Regions from separate parts of the Marcopretia estuarina LEGE 06307 genome, predicted to be linked through region 1. Evidence: predicted binding sites of a transcription regulator. Region 1 holds the regulator's gene; each other region holds the start of a gene.
The links. The regulator NtcA, encoded in region 1, controls nitrogen genes in cyanobacteria. The targets are predictions, from matches to a motif close to GTANCNNNNGNTAC.

Region 1 (3,206 bases):
CTTCTTCTGATGGGAAGGCTTCTTGAACCACACGTTTGAAGCGATGGAATCGGTTCAGCTCTCTCACCTTCTAAGCCCATAAACAGAACACACATGCAAGCCATCGACCTGCTCCACAACTCCCCACTCCCCGAATCCCCATCAAACCTTCGCCAACGTCACCCGCTCCGGCTGGTGCTGGTACTTCCCGGCCCGGTCGCTGTAGGTGGTCTGGCAGGGCTCGCCCTCAAAGAACAGCAGCTGGCAGATGCCTTCGCTGGCGTAGATGCGGCAATCGGCGCCGGAGGAGTTGCTGAATTCCAGGGTGAGGTGGCCTTCCCAGCTGGCTTCAGCGGGGGTGGTGTTCACGATGATGCCGAGGCGGGCATAGGTGCTCTTGCCCAGGCAGATCACGGTGATGTTGGCCGGCACCCGCAGCAGCTCCAGGGCCACCCCCAGTCCGTAGGAATGGGCCGGCAGGATGAAGTAGTCGCCGTCGTCGTCGTGGTGCAGGGGCGCCGGCTCCAGGTTGGCCGGATTGAACCGCTTCGGGTTCATCACCGTGCCCGGCACATGCCGGAAGATCAGGAACTCCTTGGGTGAGAGCCGCAGGTCGTAGCCGTAGGAGGAGCAGCCGTAGCTCAGCACCGGCGCTGTGCGGTTCTCGGCATCGAGGTGGCGCACCAGCGTGGCCTGGAACGGTTCGAGCATGCCCGCCGCGGCCTGTTCGTTGATCCAGCGGTCGCACTTGAGCATGGGGTCAGCAGTTGCGGCGGAGCTGGGTCACCTGGTCGGCCATCGCCAGCAGCGCGGGCGGCATCGATGGCCCCGTGAGGATCACATCGAGATGGGCGGGCCGTTGCTCCAACGTGGCCTCCACCTCCGCCGCCGGCAGGTAGCCCAGCGCGATCGCCAGCCCCAGCTCGTCGAGCACCATCAGATCCACCGCCCCATCCAGCAGCTGGCACCGCGTGTAGCCCCACACCTCCAGCACCGCCTCTTGCTCCTGGGCACCGGGCCCCTCGGGCTCCGCGGCGGCCGGTTCGGTCAGGCAGGCGGGCATGGCGGGCCGCAGCCACTGCAGCCGGCCGCATAGCCACAGGCTGCGCTCCAGCCCCTGATCCACGCCGCCCTTGAGGAACTGGCTGATCAGCACCCGGCTGCCCAGCCCCGCGCTGCGCAACGCCTGGCTGAACACGCCGGAGAAACTGCCGCGAAACGGCGCCGTGTGCACCTGCAGCTGGCCTTCGGTCTGGGCGGGGGGCACCAGGGCCAGCGGGCGCGGTGCCACGGGTGCCGTGGGTGCCACAGGGGCTACGGGCGCAGCCGCGGCCGCGCCATGGGGGCGCCCCGGGCCGTGGGAACGGGGGCCACCGGCAGGGCCAGCACCAGAAGGCCCACCACCGCTGGGCATGGAGGGGTTGAGCAGGCTGGCCGTCATCAACACCCCGGTGGATCGCGAAGCCGAATGTAGCGGCGCCAGGCCCCGAAACACCAATCGCACACCACCCCTAGTGTGTAGCCCTGTACTACTTTGCGGAAATCCCGTCGGCACTGGGATTCTGCAGACGGATGTCCACAGGGAACCGTCCAGTTAGTGTGATCGGCTACATGGAGCACGGAAGTCGATCCGTAGCTTCCAACCACTTGTCCAACCGTCATGGTCGGCGCGATGCGCGGATTCAGCCGCACCAGCACCACCCCCGCGCCCGTCACCAGCGGCTTGGCCTCCTCCGCCAGTGGCTCCAGCACCCTGCTGGACGTCATGCGTGGGCTGAGCGGCTGCACCAGCGAAACGGTGGAGCGCGGCAAAACGATCTTTTTCCCCGGCGACCCGGCCGAGCGCGTCTACCTGCTGCGCCGTGGCGCCGTGCGGCTGTCCCGCGTTTATGAGAGCGGCGAGGAGATCACCGTGGCCCTGCTGCGCGAGAACAGCCTCTTCGGCGTGCTCTCCCTGCTCACCGGCCAGCGCTCCGATCGCTTCTATCACGCCGTCGCCTTCACCCGCGTCGAGCTGGTGGCCGCCCCCGCCAGCTCCGTGCGGCGTGCCATCGAGCAGGATGCCAGCGTGGGCCTGCTGCTGCTCCAGGGCCTCTCCTCCCGCATCCTGCAGACGGAGACCATGATCGAGACCCTCACCCACCGGGACATGTCCTCGCGGCTGGTGAGCTTCCTGCTGGTGCTCTGCCGCGATTTCGGTGTCCCCGGCACCGAGGGCATCACCATCGATCTGCGCCTGTCGCACCAGGCGATCGCCGAGGCGATCGGCTCCACCCGCGTCACCATCACCCGCCTGCTCGGCGACCTCCGTCAGGCCGGCCTCGTGCAGGTGGACCGCAAGAAGATCACCGTGTTCGATCCGGTGGCCCTGGCCAAACGCTTCAGCTGAAGGCCCGCGGCCGATACTGGACCCCCTCGCCCTGAATCGTGTCCGGCTGGCTGCTGATCCTGGCCCTGCTGACCCTCGGGGGGGTGCTCGCCACCCTCGGCGATCGCCTCGGCAGCCGCGTCGGCAAGGCCCGGCTCAGCCTCTTCAACCTCCGCCCGCGCAACACCGCGGTGCTGATCACGGTGCTCACCGGCAGCCTGATCAGTGCCGTCTCGCTCGGCCTGATGCTGGCCGTCAGCCAGCGGCTGCGCACCGGCCTGTTCGAGCTCGACAGCCTCGAGCAGAAGCTGCGGGACAGCCGCGACGCCGTCCAACGCAGCGATGCCGCCCTGAAGCGCAGCCTCTCGGCCCAGCGCGACGCCCAGCAGGCGGTGGGCCGGGCCGAACGGGGCCGCCAGCAGGCGCGCCGCCAGCTGGTGGCGGTGGAGCAGCAGGCGGGCCGCCTGCGCCGTGAGCTGCAGCCGCTGCAGAACCAGCAGCAGCAGCTGCTGCGCCAGCGCGATCGGCTCAACAGCGACATCCGCGCCCGCGACCAGGACATCCGCCGCACTGAAGCGGAGCTGGCCCGCGTGAAGGGGCAGATCGCCTCCGGCCAGGCCGAACTCAAAGATCTGGAAACCAAGCTGATCGCCCTGCGCCGCGGCGATGTGGTGATCAGCAGCGGCCAGCCGCTGGCCACGGCCAAGGTGAGCGTTAAGCAGCCGGGCCAGGCCCGTGCCGCCATCGATGCCCTGCTGCGCCAGGCCAACCAGTCGGCCTTTCAGCGGGTGCTGCCGGGGGAACCGGTCAACCGGCCGATCCTGCTGGTGCCCCGCGAAGACATCGCCAAGCTGGAGGC
Region 2 (3,206 bases), on a different contig from region 1:
AGCCGGGCCAACGGAGGCAGATGGTCCCAGCAAAGGGGAGAACGACACCGTCCCATCGCCCTGCTACGTCGCCGCACTCCATGTCCAGCTGCACCGACTCCCCCAGCTTCGACGTCTCCGCCTCTCGCACGTCGCTGCTGACCGTCACCCGCAGCCTCTCGGTGGTGTCCAAGGTGCTGTTCCTGGTGTTCACCACCGCCACCTTTGGCGCGCCAGGCCGTGAGTGGCGCGGGCAGCTCCGCCGAGCTCAACCAGCAGAGCCGGCAGAGGGGCTGAACCCTGCGCAAGAAGCGGCACCCACGCCTGAGGCGGCACCGCCACCTCAGGCCCTGCATCGCAGAGCACCCTTGGTGGTTGGCAATCCCCTCCGGCGGCATCAGCATCGCCAGGGAGCGCCTTTCTGCCACCGCGCCCGGTATCCATGGGATTCGCTTCACCTCGCACCTACACCCTGGTTTCGGTAGGGGCGGCCGTGGCCACGATCGTGCTCAAAACCGCCGCCTGGAAGCTCACCGGGTCGGTGGGGCTGCTCTCCGATGCGATCGAATCGGGGGTGAACCTGGTGGCGGCGCTCGGCGCCTTCTGGGCGCTCACGCTCGCCGCCAAGCCAGCCGACCGTTCTCACCCCTACGGCCACTTCAAGGCCGAGTACTTCTCCAGCGGGCTGGAGAGTGTGCTGATCGTGGTGGCGGCTTTGGCGATCATCACGGCGGCCGTGGGACGACTTCAGCACCCGGAGCCCCTGGAGCAACTCGGCATCGGCCTGGCGCTCTCCCTGGTGGCCACGGCCCTGAACGGCCTGGTGGCCTGGTTGCTGCTGCGGGCGGCGCGTCGCTTCCACTCGATCACGCTGCGGGCCGATGCCCACCACCTGCTCACCGACGTCTGGACCTCGTTCGGTGTGGTGCTGGGAATCGGACTGGTCAAGCTCACCGGTCTGACGATCCTCGACCCGCTGATCGCCATTGCTGTGGCGCTCAACATCCTGGTCACCGGCTGGAAGCTGCTGCACGAAACCGCCTCCGGACTGCTCGATCGGGCCTTGCCCGAGCCCGACCAGAAACAACTGGAAGACCTGCTCGCTGCCTACGCCACGCCGGAGCTGCATTTCCACGCCTTGCGCACACGCGTGGCTGGTTCACGCCGCTTCGTGGCCTTCCACGTGCTCGTGCCAGGCCACTGGACCGTGCAGGCCGGCCACGATCTCTGCGACCGGCTGGAGAGGGAGATCGCCCAGGCGCTGCCACGCACCCACGTGCTCACCCACCTGGAACCGCTCGAAGATCCGAAAGCCTGGGACGATCAGGGCTTCGGTTGGGACGAGGGGTGAGGATCGGACGTGATGCCTCTTAGGACACGCTCAGGAGGCTGCTGGAAATGGGGGAAGAGATACGGGAGTTCGCCTGTTGTGTGACCGTCGTTGGTGCCCAACAATCTGGTTGAGTGAGCGGTACGCAGGGGCTGGCCAGCGGCTTGACCAGGCCGAAATGAATGGTTCGGAACCTTCCTTCTGGTCTTCCTGGTTCCCTGTTGGCCTCACTCGTGCCATGTCAGTTAAAAGGTTCGCAAAGACCGATCAGCACCTGCCAGGCGGCACCTTCATCCTCTCCGCCATGACCTTTTGACGCTTGGAGCGCTGCCTGATCGTGCACGTGCTGGTAGGTACCAACCCAAGCCGCAGGACCCCCATGAATCCAGCCCTGCCCTGCGATAGCAGGGTCATGGCTCAGTTAATGCGATGCCCTTTGCTGAGTTTCCCTGGGAGGCTTCAGAAGGGCTTGATCATTTGTTTCGAAGCTTGCTTTGGATCTTAAGAATGGCAAGGGAAGCCTCTATCATCATCGAACTGCAACACGAAATAATCGTTCGACGATGATCATTAGGCACGATCTCAGATTGGTCTTTCTTCATATCCCGAAGTGCGCAGGCAAAGAGTTGCGTGCAGTTTTTTCTGCAGGCTCAAAACCTGAGGATATGGAAAGTTACTTCAACTTTGCCTACAGTCAAAAACTTAAACGGCACGTTGACTTGGCCCACCTGCCCATTGATGATTTATTCCATTTCCCTGCTTACCACTCTTTAAGAAACTACACCGTCATTGCTGCAGTGCGCAATCCCTATCAACGACTACGCTCTGCGATCAAGGAGTATTGCCGTCAATACTCCAAAGAAGACGAACGAATTGCAAATCAAAGTGGACCCACAATGTTATCCAGATCAAGTTACATGCGAGAAGTCCCGATCAGGCACGGTCTACGCGATCCTCGGTTCGTTCACTCAATGCCAATGCACTGGTTCTCTCACTATGGCCAAGAACCGTGGGTTGACCATATTGTACGCTGCGAAAGCCTACGAAACGACGTGTGCAATCTTGCGCAAAAACTGAATTTGCCGCCAGAAATCGAGGATCTGGCGAGCAAGACTCTTGCAGACCAAGATCCTGCCGGCAACACCGAGGAGGCCGTCACTCCGGAGGAAGTAAATCTCGCGAATACTCTGTATGCTGTGGACTTTGATGTTTTTGGCTACTCTCGGCTCCAGGCAGAAGGAACGAACCATGGCCTGATTGCCGAAACCATCTCTGCCCTAACTCCTGGTGAAAGGCATTCCCATAGCATTGGGCTTCTCGAGAGGGCACAAAGAGTGGAGTGGCACTGGGGGCCTGTGAGTGAAATCCCGAGCCATTCTAAAATGGCGCCAACAAGATAAGTCTTGAGTAGGGCCTCCTGAGATAGTGACGCATGGACTCACTCCACACAAAGGGAGCAGCAGCAACGGCGTGATAGCAAATTCTCTGGTTGCAGCAGTTCGATCACAGAAGAGCGTCCATGGGGAGCCTTTGGCCACCTCATTCCCCATGAGAAGCTGCAGCCAGTAGGTACAAGCACATAGAGGCTCCCAGAGCTATTCGGATCCATTACCAGCACATTCAGTGCATTGACTGAACTCTGGGTAACTGTGAATGTGTCGCGAATCAGACCCATCTCATCCTAATCGACCGATGATCGCTATAGAGTTTGCCGCCACGGGGACGGAAGAACTGTCTAACGCGAACTGATGACGATACTCGCGCTGTTACGTGCGGAGATCATAGGCCGGCTATTCGGCTTAGTGGAGCTGATCTGCGATCATTATCTGTGAGCGGTTCGTGCTTCTATCGCAAGCAAGAATGATGAAAACAGCGCCAAACTGTTATCCGAGTATGC
Region 3 (3,206 bases), on a different contig from region 1:
CAGCGGCTCCGTCCGGCTGCCGCGAGGCTGCAGCTGCTGCTGGATCCGTTGGGCGAGGTGATCGGCGTCGCCGCCGATGCCGCAGAAGCGGCCCGAGCCCCAGGTGTGCAGCCACGGCAGGCCGATGAAATAGAGCCCCTCGGCCTGGGTGATGCCCCGGTGGTGCACCGGTTCGCCGCTGCCATCGAACACCGGCACTTCCACCCAGCTGAAATCGGAGCGGTAACCCGTGCACCAGATCACGGCGGCCAGCGGCTCCTTGTAGAGGTCGATCAAGCTGAGCTCGCGGCTCGGGGCAGGACGCCAGCAGGGCTGGTACGGCGGCTCCAGCGGCGCGTCGAGGCCGTTGGCGGCGATGTAGGCGTCGATGCTGGCGCGGATGCGGGTGTACACGGCATCGGCCGCATCCAGGTTGGCGGCCAGGTTGTCGGCAAAGCTCAGGCCCGCTGCGGTGATCCGCTCCAGCCGGCCATGCAGCACCATGCCTTCGCTGGCCCGCTGGCGCAGGTCGATTTCGCGGCCGCCGTCCCGGCCCGTGAGGTAGTGGTTCGTCTTGTGGCGGATGGCGCGGGGATCGGCATGGGCGTCGATCGGGGTGTCGTAGACCCCCATCCGCTCCAGCCACTCCACCACGTCGCGGCCGCGGTAACGGCGAGGCGAACGGGGCGCCGAACCCACGCTGAGGTGCACGCGACGCCCGGCCAGGAAGAGATCTTCGGCGATCTGGCAGCCCGACTGACCGCTGCCCACCACCAGCACCGGGCCCTCCGGCAGCTGATCGGGATGGCGGTAGTCGCGGGCATCGAGCTGGAGCACCTTGCCGGGCAGCCGCTCGGCCATCGGGTGGCGGCGCGGGTGGTGGTAGGCGCCGGTGGCGATCACCACCTGCTCGGTGTCGACCACGCCGGCGCTGGTGAGCAGGCGGTAGCCATTGCTGCTGGGCACCAGCCGTTCCACGCTCACCCCCTCCCGCACGGTGATGGCTGAACGTTCGGCGAAGCGGCGCACGTAGTCGACGATCGCCTCACGGCCCATGAAGCCGTCGGGATCATCGCCGTCGTAGGGGAAGCCGGGCAGGCGGCACTGCCAGTTGGGGGTGACCAGGCAGAAGGAATCCCAGCGCTGCTGCTCCCAGGCGTGGGCCACCCGGTGGCGCTCCAGCACGAGCGCCTCAATGCCCCGTTGCTGCAGGCAGCTCGCCACCGACAGCCCCGCCTGGCCGCCGCCGATCACCACAACCGGCGCCGTGACGGGGGCGGCAGCGCCGTCGGTTGCCGCGCTCTGCGCAGGTGTGCCACCGGGAGATGCAGCGATGGTCTCAGCGGCAGAAGCGGCGGGTGAGGTGGAGGCTGACCCCACGGGCAGGCGGCGAAGGGGAGGAAGAGAAGGGGAGGAAGACAGTGGCGCGGCCAGGCCATCACCCTCCTCATCGTGAGTTGCCGTGAGGGGCGGCCCGGTAGCAATCAAGACCAAATCGCAGGCCAGCACGGGCTCTGCCGTTTGGTGCCTGCTGCTACGTAAGTTCACACAGGCCTGGTGCATGGTCGTGACGCTGTTTCTTTCGCAGGTCGCCGGTTCATGCCTGAGGTCACCCGCCCCGCCAATCAACCTGGCGATTTCCTCGTGGATTACGAGGAGAAGGTGTTCCCCGATGTGAAGGCGGAACCGGGCGAAAAGGCGCTCATCACCTTTCACACCGTGGCGTTCGAAGGCTCGATCGGCCTGGTGAACCTGCTGCAGGCCAGCCGCCTGATCAACAAGGGCTTCGAGACTTCGATCCTGCTCTACGGGCCCGGTGTCACCCTCGGAGTGCAGCGCGGCTTCCCCAAGCTCGGTGATGCCGCCTTCGACGGCCACCTCAACTTCAACGCCCGCCTGCAGAAGTTCATGGACCAGGGCGGCAAGGTGTATGCCTGCCGCTTCGCCCTTCAGGCCCTCTACGGCCATGGCGAGGGGGCACTGATGGCGGGCATCACCCCGGTGAATCCGCTCGATGTGCTCGACATCGTGCTGATGCACCGCAAGGAAGGCGCCTTCATCCTCGACACCTGGACGCTCTGACGATGAACGGCCCGATCGTCGTGGCCGCCGCCCAGATCCGTCCGGTGCTGCACAGCCTGGAGGGGTCTGTGGAGCGGGTGCTGGCAGCGATCACGGAGGCGGCCGGCCAGGGGGTGCAGCTGATCGTGTTTCCCGAAACCTTTCTTCCCTATTACCCCTACTTCTCCTTCGTGGAGCCGCCGGCGCTGATGGGGCGCTCCCATCTGCGCCTCTATGAGCAGGCGGTGACGGTGCCGGGTCCGGCGCTGCGCCGCATCGCGGCCGCGGCGCGCGAGCATGCCATGCACGTGCTGCTGGGCATCAACGAACGGGAGGGCGGCAGCCTCTACAACGCCCAGCTGCTGATCGACGCCAACGGCGCGCTGCTGCTGAAGCGGCGCAAGCTCACCCCCACGTATCACGAGCGCATGGTGTGGGGCCAGGGCGATGGCGCCGGCCTCACGGTGGTGCCCACGGCGCTGGGGCGCATCGGTGCCCTGGCCTGCTGGGAGCACTACAACCCGCTGGCCCGCTTCAGCCTGATGGCCCAGGGGGAGGAGATCCACTGCGCCCAGTTCCCCGGTTCGCTGGTGGGCCCGATCTTCAGTGAGCAGACGGCCGTCACCCTGCGGCACCACGCGCTGGAGGCGGGCTGTTTCGTGGTGAGTTCCACCGCCTGGCTCGATCCCGCCGACCTCGATCAGATCACGCCGGATCCGGCGCTGCAGAAGGCCTGCCAGGGGGGCTGCCACACCGCCGTGATCAGCCCGGAAGGTCGCTACCTGGCGGGTCCGCTGCCGGAGGGGGAAGGGCTGGCGATCGCCGAGCTCGACCCGGCCCTGATCACCAAGCGCAAACGGATGATGGACAGCGTGGGCCACTACAGCCGCCCCGACCTGCTCGGCCTGCGTCTCGATCGCACGCCGGCGCGCCAGGTGCAGGAGCGGGACGGGGGCAACGCAACGGCTGCCGGTGGTGGCGCTGGTCCTGCCATGCCTGCTGACCTGCCCGTACTGCTGGAGCCCTTGCTGGAGCCCCAGCGGGAAGCCTTGCGGTCACCCCTGACGGCCGTGCCGCCCCCGGCTGCGGGGATCTCCGCCCCTCCGCCACTGCTCAGTTCCTTGCCGGAGGCCGTGCCCCATGGCTGACTCCAGGGATGCCGCCGC
Region 4 (3,206 bases), 160 kb from region 1:
CGGTGTCCCGCAGCGGCATCCACACCGGCGCGCTGCGCCTGAACTGGAGCCGCGGCGCGCCGGCGGTGGAGGCTGGCGCTGGTGAGGCGACGGGGCCGCGGGGTGTGGAGCTGCCGGCACCCGGTGCCCCATCACTGCAGCCCCGCTTCTGGCTGCAGCTCACGGCCGCGGCGCCGCAGTTCGACCCCGTGCCGGTGATTGTCAGCCGCAGGGAGCGGCGCAATGCCTCCAGCCTGCTGAGCCGCTGCAAAACCTTCGCCTACGGGCCCGCCATCGAGGCGCGGCGTGAGGCCCGGGCCGCCGGCGCCGCCGATGCCCTGCTGGAGAGCACGGCCGGCGGCCTCTGCTGCGCTACCACGGCCAACCTGCTGGTGCGGCGTGACGGCCAGTGGTTCACACCGCCCCTGACCAGCGGCTGCCTGCCGGGGGTGATGCGGGGCCGCGCCCTGGCGCTGGGCCTGGTCCGCGAAGGTCCCTGTCCTCTGGGCCCAGGCAGTGCCGTGCTGCTGATCAACAGCCTCGGCTGCCGTCCGGTCTTGAGTGTGAACGGTTCTCCGCAGCCGCTGGAGCCGGAGCCTGAAGCGTTCTGGCGCCGGCTGCTGGCAGCTGGGTGACCTTCGCCGCCGCCGGCCACCGCCGCCATGGGCGGCGAGCCTATGTTCTGAGGCTTCACGGTGCAGAGCTGGGTGATGGGGTTGGCGTCCGGACGGGCCTGGAGCGCAGCGGCAGCGATGGTGGTGGCGGCTTTGAGCCTGAGTGCCTGCCGCACGGCTCCCGTCGAAACACCCGCTCAGCAGGCCGAGATCGGCGATCTGCTGGTGCGGGCGGGCACCGCCAATGTGACCCTGGCCAAGGCCTTCGTGCCAGGGCTGCCCAACGGCCTGTACAAAGGCGTGGTGCGCGTGCAGACGGAGGGACAGCCAGACAGCAGCGCCAGGCTGTATCAGGTCAATGCGGTCTGCAGCCTCGAGAACGAGCCCAACTGGCCAACGTATGACAATATTTATGGCAATGAACTGAACGATCTCGCCGACGCCGGAAAGTTTTCCACTGCTACGCGTTGGCAGATTCTTTATCATTTCGATGGTGGTGTTGACAGCACGGGAGTGCTCTCGCGTCAAGCCTGGACCGATCGCCTCAAGGACAATCTCTGCCGCCGCGGCACCTTCAACGACAGCACGGCGCGGCCAGCGACATAACGGATCGGCTCGGCAGATCCTGCCGCCGCTGTGTGCTGTGCTGCTGCGGCATGCACGCCTGTGTTGCCGCAGCCAAACTGGGTGGGTCTGGTAGCCGATGACACTTCCGCGAATCCACCTGTGGATTTCGATGGAGATGAAACCACGCCTCGTTTGCGATGCCAAAAACGCTGTTCAAGGTTGATCTCACCAAGCCGATGGATCAACAGGACATGCCGGGCCACAACCGCTGGCATCCCGATATCCCCGCCGTCGTTTCTGTCAACCCCGGTGAGGTTTTCCGGATCGAATGCAAGGACTGGACGGATGGCCAGATCAAGGACAATGACGACCCCCAGGATATCGCTGATGTGAACCTGGAAGTGGTGCACGTGCTCAGCGGCCCGATCTGGGTGAATGGAGCTCAACCTGGCGATATTCTTGTGGTTGACATCCTTGATGTGGGTGCGCTGCAGGGAGATGAGTGGGGCTTCACCGGGATTTTTGCCAAAGAGAATGGCGGCGGCTTCCTCACCGATCACTTCCCCAAGGCAGCCAAAGCGATCTGGGATTTCGAAGGCATCTACACCTCATCGCGCCATATCCCCGGTGTGCGTTTCGCCGGCATCACCCACCCCGGCCTGATCGGTTGTGCGCCCTCCCACGAGCTGCTGCGGGAATGGAACCGCCGCGAAACCGAGCTGGTGAACACGGCCCCGGATCGGCGCACCTATGGCGCCGGCCTCTCCGGCAGCGAGCCCGTGCTGGCGGCCCTGCCCAACCCCAACAGCGCCATCCTCGGCACGCTGCCCAGCGCCGATTTCGAGCGTGTGGCCAACGAAGCGGCCCGCACCGTGCCGCCCCGTGAGCACGGCGGCAACTGCGACATCAAGAACCTCACCAAGGGCACGCGCATTTACTTCCCCGTGTATGTGGAAGGCGCCAAGCTCTCGATGGGCGATATCCACTTCTCCCAGGGCGATGGGGAAATTTCCTTCTGTGGCGCGATTGAAATGTCGGGCTACCTCGATCTGCATGTGGAGATCATCAAAGGTGGCGTCGAAAAGTATGGGATGGTCAATCCCATGTTCAAGACCAGCCCGGTGGAGCCCCACTTCACCGACTATCTGGTGTTCGAAGGCATCTCCGTGGATGAATTCGAAGGCAAGCAGCACTACATGGACGTGCACATCGCCTACCGACGCGCCTGCCTGAACGCCATTGAGTATCTCAAGCGCTTCGGCTACACCGGTGAGCAGGCCTACCTGCTGCTGAGCTGTGCGCCGGTGGAGGGCAGGATCAGCGGCATCGTGGACATTCCCAATGCCTGCTGCACCCTGGCGATTCCCACCTCCATCTTCGACCAGGACATTCTTCCCTGTTGATGGCCCGCAAGGGGCCACCGCCGCCTCTGCCTCGGCAAGGTGGGTGTTCGGTGGCTCCACGCCGGCTCCACGTCATGGCTCCCTCCCCCTCTGCTGGCCGTAGCCGTCGCCAACGTTGTTGGTGACGGCTACGGCCATCCCTGCGGGCCGCCGCCTCCCCTGTCGCTGTCGGCTCCAACTCCCATCAGCGCAGCAGGGTTGTTGCGGGAATCACTCGGTTCTTTGAAAACGACCCGCCAGCTGGTCCTCCCTGTTTTTCTCCTCTTCTCCATGCCTGTCTACGAATTCAGCTGCGCTTCCGGCTGCGACAACTACGAGGTGTGGCGCAGCATCGACGCCCGCCAGAACGATACGGACTGTCCGAGTTGTGGCAATCCCGGTAACAGAGTGTTCAGCCCGCCCATGACACTGTCCGGTGGCTTCCGCCTCAAGCAGGAAGCCAGTGAACCCCGGCTGGTTCGCAAGGAAGTGCGCGAAGAAAGCCCCAAGCCCCGGCTCAGGGAAAGTGCGGCTCGCCCCTGGATGGTCACCCGCGGCTGCTGAGCCGCGGGCAGCAGTCAGGAGGAAGGAGTCACAGGAGTCAGCAGGCAGAAAGGCTGCAGCTCGTGCAGCTCGCACCATGGTCGGTCATGGCCTCCAACTC

Region 2: the regulator NtcA is predicted to act here: its motif matches at 1,653-1,666, upstream of ACWJI3_RS02925 (sulfotransferase family 2 domain-containing protein).
Region 3: the regulator NtcA is predicted to act here: its motif matches at 1,457-1,470, upstream of ACWJI3_RS05315 (MSMEG_0572/Sll0783 family nitrogen starvation response protein).
Region 4: the regulator NtcA is predicted to act here: its motif matches at 1,290-1,303, upstream of fmdA (formamidase).

The regions. Positions count from the first base shown of each region.
Region 1 covers NZ_JBSJOY010000004.1:209,161-212,366, forward strand. Annotated here, with positions in the region: gene dcd (dCTP deaminase) at 142-735, opposite strand; gene ACWJI3_RS10800 (cob(I)yrinic acid a,c-diamide adenosyltransferase) at 740-1,288, opposite strand; gene ntcA (global nitrogen regulator NtcA) at 1,640-2,368, shown strand; gene ACWJI3_RS10810 (DUF3084 domain-containing protein) at 2,407-3,206, shown strand, end outside.
Region 2 covers NZ_JBSJOY010000001.1:578,611-581,816, reverse strand. Annotated here, with positions in the region: gene ACWJI3_RS02930 (cation diffusion facilitator family transporter) at 422-1,330, shown strand; gene ACWJI3_RS02925 (sulfotransferase family 2 domain-containing protein) at 1,873-2,709, shown strand; gene ACWJI3_RS02920 (exo-alpha-sialidase) at 3,206-3,206, opposite strand, start outside.
Region 3 covers NZ_JBSJOY010000002.1:205,546-208,751, forward strand. Annotated here, with positions in the region: gene ACWJI3_RS05310 (MSMEG_0569 family flavin-dependent oxidoreductase) at 1-1,236, opposite strand, end outside; gene ACWJI3_RS05315 (MSMEG_0572/Sll0783 family nitrogen starvation response protein) at 1,579-2,061, shown strand; gene ACWJI3_RS05320 (Nit6803 family nitrilase) at 2,064-3,188, shown strand; gene ACWJI3_RS05325 (MSMEG_0568 family radical SAM protein) at 3,181-3,206, shown strand, end outside.
Region 4 covers NZ_JBSJOY010000004.1:364,208-367,413, reverse strand. Annotated here, with positions in the region: gene ACWJI3_RS11560 (aminotransferase class IV) at 1-614, shown strand, start outside; gene ACWJI3_RS11555 (hypothetical protein) at 732-1,199, shown strand; gene fmdA (formamidase) at 1,358-2,563, shown strand; gene ACWJI3_RS11545 (FmdB family zinc ribbon protein) at 2,834-3,106, shown strand.